2 regions of the Fictibacillus sp. B-59209 genome follow, and region 2 is predicted to be linked to the other one. Evidence: a T-box and tRNA genes for the amino acid it is inferred to sense, from the RefSeq annotation. Region 2 holds a T-box; the other holds one or more tRNA genes.

Region 1 (2,386 bases), on a different contig from region 2:
CTGTGGTTCGCATGTCCGCCGCCATTGTTGCGTACAGCTGTGCGAATGTTTTCAGGCAATGCATCAAGATTGGAAAGAAGGTCCTCTAGGCCTTTGTTTTCAAACTCAGCTTGGCCTTCAAGTGCTGCGTTCAAGTTATCAACATACGTTTTGTGATGACGGTCGTGGTGAATATTCATTGTAGTCTCATCAATGTGTGGTTCCAGTGCATTTGCAGCATAAGGTAAAGCAGGCAGTTCAAACTTTGCCATGATCAATCTCCTCCTTGGTATGTAAACATTTTTTATATTTCATTTTGGAGAAAAAACCCCAAAATTGAAAACATAGTTAAACAACAATAATGTTTAATAAGTATCCCAACTCATACATTATCAGATTTACCCGGAACTTTCAACGATTAACCCTCTTTAATCAAAGTTTATTATGTACATAGCTGGACTTCTTTTATCCCTCGTTATGGGAGATATTAAAACAAAAGTTTTCTCATTAAAAACAAAAAACCTTCACCACGTTGGGCAAAGGTTGACTATGTATGAAAATGGTGGCTCGAGACGGAATCGAACCGCCGACACGAGGATTTTCAGTCCTCTGCTCTACCGACTGAGCTATCGAGCCACTTTAGATATTATGGTTGCGGGGACAGGATTTGAACCTGCGACCTTTGGGTTATGAGCCCAACGAGCTACCAGACTGCTCCACCCCGCGATGATATTAAGTTTACGGACGAGGTCACTCCTCCGCAGTTATTACTGTCTCTTCCTCTACAAGCATATTCCTGAAGTGTATCCGTCGAGACAAGCCAGCTAAGATGCTGATTCAAGGACGAAGGCTTGCTCCACCCCGCGATGATATTAAGTTTACGGACGATGTTATTCCTCCGTAATTATTGACTGTCTCTCAGAGGCTTTACCTCTTCCTCTACTCGAGTAATCATTGGAGTGTATCCGTCGAGGTACTCGCAGCATAATCATGCTGTAACGCTCGTTGCTCCACCCTGCGATGATATAAAAATTAAGAAATTATGGAGGAGGTAGAGGGATTCGAACCCCCGCGGGTTGTTACACCCCTGTCGGTTTTCAAGACCGATCCCTTCAGCCGGACTTGGGTATACCTCCATGTGCTGAAAAATGGTGGACCCTGTAGGACTCGAACCTACGACCAATCGGTTATGAGCCGACCGCTCTGACCAACTGAGCTAAGGGTCCATTTTATGTATTAAGATAGTTATGTAAATAAAAATGGGGCGACCGATGGGAATTGAACCCACGAATGCCGGAATCACAATCCGGTGCGTTAACCACTTCGCCACGATCGCCATCGCCTAAAAAAATATGGTAGCGGCGGAGGGAGTCGAACCCACGACCTCACGGGTATGAACCGTACGCTCTAGCCAGCTGAGCTACACCGCCATAATTTGGCTCCACAGGTAGGACTCGAACCTACGACCGATCGGTTAACAGCCGATAGCTCTACCACTGAGCTACTGTGGAACAATGTTGTCCTCTAAGGGACAAGAATTACTATATCATTTTTAAGCTATGTAAGTCAAACCTTTTTTTCATGACCATTTTGAAAGCCCTCGGTGAGACAGACATAAATATAGCACGTCTCCAACATTTTAGCAAGCACTATTTTTATAATACAACAAAAAGAAAATAGCCAATCATGATCACTTGAATGATGATCTTAGCAACCGTTCCTCCCAAAAAACCAAGAACTGAGCCAAACCCTACCTTAGCCGCTTCTCCTATTGATTTTCGCCCGATGATCAATTCTGCAATAAACGCACCCAGAAACGGTCCGGCGATGATGCCGGCAACAGGAATCACAAATGGGCCAAGGAGCAGGCCGATCGTGCTGCCCCATACGGCCGCTTTGGAACCGCCCCGTTTTTTTACTCCAAACAAATTGCTGAAATAATCCACTACAAAAAGAGTTGCCAGCAAAAACACTTCTACACCGATGAAAAAGGGCGTAAATGGCTGAAAGGAATAAAAAATTCCATAGAGCACAAACCCAAGAGCCAGAAAAAGCGCTCCAGGCAGTATGGGAAAGATCAGGGCAGCGAATGCCAGAACGAACGACAGGCCGATTAATATCCAATATACATAATCCATCAGTAAGCCTCCTGTAGTGTTTTAAGTAGGTTTATCGATCAAGCACTGCTTCTGCAATATTGACAGAATGGTCTCCGATCCGTTCTAGATTGCTGATAAAGTCAACATACACCACACTTTCTTGGCCGGTGCTTAAATTGTTGTTGATGTCCTGAATGTGTTTCTTTCTCAGTGTTTTCTCCATTTCATCAATATCGTCCTCAATGTTCAGAACTTCCTCAGCCATCGGTTTATCGTTCTTCTCAAGAGAAATAATCGCTTTTGTCAGG
Region 2 (2,386 bases):
CCGGAATAGGAACTCCCCATGCACGCTGTCTTGAAATACACCAGTCTTCACGGTCTTTGATCATGTTAAACAGTCTTGTTTCGCCCCAGTTAGGAATCCAGTTCACTTCTTTAATAGCGTCCAGCATCTCTTCACGCATTCCTTTAATAGAAGCGAACCATTGAGCAGTAGCCCTGAAGATTACCGGTTTTTTCGTTCTCCAGTCATGCGGGTATGAGTGGGTGATGAAGGACAGCTTTAAGAGCGCGCCAGCCTCCTCCAGCTTCTGTGTGATTGGCTTGTTAGCTTCATCATAAAACATGCCTTCAAATCCAGGAGCTTCACTTGTCATAACACCCCGGTCATCGACTGGGCAGAGCACTTCTAGTCCGTATTTTTTACCGACAAGGAAGTCATCTTCCCCGTGTCCGGGTGCTGTATGGACACACCCAGTACCTGCATCAGTCGTGACATGGTCACCGAGCATGACGAGGGATTCACGGTCATAAAGAGGATGCTGTGCAACAACATGTTCAAGATCTTTACCTTTTACGGTTTTAGAAACCGTCACATTCGTCCATTCTAATTCTTTTTCCAGCTGCTCGACTAGCGCCTGTGCCACTAGAAGCTTTCTCCCCTCTGCCTCAACAACGACATAGTCAAGATCAGGATGAACGGAAATACCGAGGTTTGCCGGAATGGTCCATGGTGTCGTGGTCCAGATGACGATGCTTACGTCTTGATCAAGTACGTTTTTTCCGTCTTTCACCGGGAACGCAACATAGATAGATGCTGAACGTTTGTCATAATATTCGATCTCTGCTTCTGCTAATGCAGATTCAGATGATGGAGACCAATAAACAGGCTTCAATCCTTTGTAGATGAATCCTCTTTTCACCATTTCGCCAAATACTTCGATCTGACGGGCTTCATACGCTTTGTTCAGGGTGATGTACGGATTCTCCCAATCTCCGCGTACTCCCAGTCGTTTAAACTGATTCCGCTGGCGATCCACTTGTGTCAGAGCATATTCTTCACACCGTTTACGGAATTCTGCAACCGACATCTCTTTTCTTTTTACTTTTCCGCTCTTGGTTAAGGCGGTTTCAATTGGAAGGCCATGTGTATCCCAGCCAGGAACGTATGGTGCATGATAGCCTGTCATGGATTTATAACGGACGATCATATCTTTTAAGATCTTATTCTCAGCATGCCCTACATGGATATCTCCATTGGCATAAGGAGGCCCGTCATGAAGAATGAAGGAAGGTCGCCCTTTCGTATGTTCCTGCACTTTATTGTAAATATTCAGATCTTCCCATTTGGCTTGAACTTCCGGTTCACGCTGAGGAAGATTGCCCCGCATCGGAAATTCTGTTTTAGGCATTAATAACGTGTCTTTGTAATTCATATTTTTCCTCCTACATCTATCGAAAAAATCATTTCCAACTGCTCACATGCATACAAAAAGGCCTTCTCGTCACTGTGAAGGGACGAGAAGGCCACCCGCGGTACCACCCTAATAGGTTTCAAAATGAAAGAAACCCGCTTTGCAATCGTATCGTGAAAGAACGCCAGGCTTACTTAGTGCAGGTTCAGCCTGGAAACTCCGGGGTGATCTTCTGTACAGTCCATTTACCGGTCTTCCACCATCACCAGCTCGCTTACTTGAAAAATGGATTCTATACTTACTTTCCCTTTCATCGTTGCCAAAATATAATAATCTTTAAAGAATTATATGCTTAGGACGAAAAAACGTCAAGCGTTCTATTTCATCTCCAGTTCGTATTCTTCACCACGTTCTGCAGGCTGAAGAGCATCCCAATCCTCATTCTTCAGCATTTCCAGCTGAGCTTCGATGAGCATGCGGAAACGGGTGCGATAAACAGAAGACTGCTTTTTCAATTCTTCGATCTCCATCGTGATTTTTCGGGATTTAGCCAGCGATTCATTGATAATTCGGTCCGCGTTCTTTTCCGCTTCCTTTACGATCAGCCTTGCTTCTTTTGTTGCGCTTCGTTTAACTTCCTCGCCTGTTTCCTGAGCAACAAGAATAGATTTGTTCAATGTTTCTTCAATGTTTTTAAAATAGGAAAGCTTCTCTTCAAGCTTTTCTACGGTTTCTTCCAATTCTCTTCTTTCGCGGATCACTGATTCATAATCTTTAATTACTTGATCAAGAAAATCGTTGACCTCATCTTCATTATAACCCCGAAATCCCCGGGTAAACTCTTTATTATGAATATCCAATGGTGTTAAAGGCATTTCCGCCACCTCCGCTAATGATGCTTTCTATTAATTACCTAGTTTCGACAATTGTAATGCCAATCCTTCTAAACTGTATAATTTATTGTAAAACTCCGTACCTTACCCGCCATCTGTCTTTCTTTGTCTTACCTTCAACAGC

Evidence for each region. A T-box is a leader RNA that pairs with one kind of tRNA and senses whether it is charged. The one in region 2 lies ahead of ileS (isoleucine--tRNA ligase), so its partner is inferred to be a tRNA-Ile.
Region 1: it encodes a tRNA-Ile, which carries the amino acid that the T-box ahead of ileS (isoleucine--tRNA ligase) is inferred to sense. The anticodon was not compared.

The regions. Positions count from the first base shown of each region.
Region 1 is NZ_JARMMC010000014.1:175,413-177,798, reverse strand. Features, by position in the region: gene P4361_RS09980 (superoxide dismutase) at 1-251, opposite strand, end outside; tRNA gene P4361_RS09975 (tRNA-Phe) at 540-615, opposite strand; tRNA gene P4361_RS09970 (tRNA-Met) at 629-705, opposite strand; tRNA gene P4361_RS09965 (tRNA-Ser) at 1,023-1,115, opposite strand; tRNA gene P4361_RS09960 (tRNA-Ile) at 1,129-1,205, opposite strand; tRNA gene P4361_RS09955 (tRNA-His) at 1,240-1,315, opposite strand; tRNA gene P4361_RS09950 (tRNA-Met) at 1,333-1,409, opposite strand; tRNA gene P4361_RS09945 (tRNA-Asn) at 1,416-1,490, opposite strand; gene P4361_RS09940 (DUF456 domain-containing protein) at 1,635-2,117, opposite strand; gene P4361_RS09935 (Na/Pi cotransporter family protein) at 2,149-2,386, opposite strand, start outside.
Region 2 is NZ_JARMMC010000018.1:299,344-301,729, forward strand. Features, by position in the region: gene ileS (isoleucine--tRNA ligase) at 1-1,390, opposite strand, end outside; T-box leader at 1,466-1,692, opposite strand; gene P4361_RS14320 (DivIVA domain-containing protein) at 1,747-2,244, opposite strand; gene P4361_RS14325 (RNA-binding protein) at 2,327-2,386, opposite strand, start outside.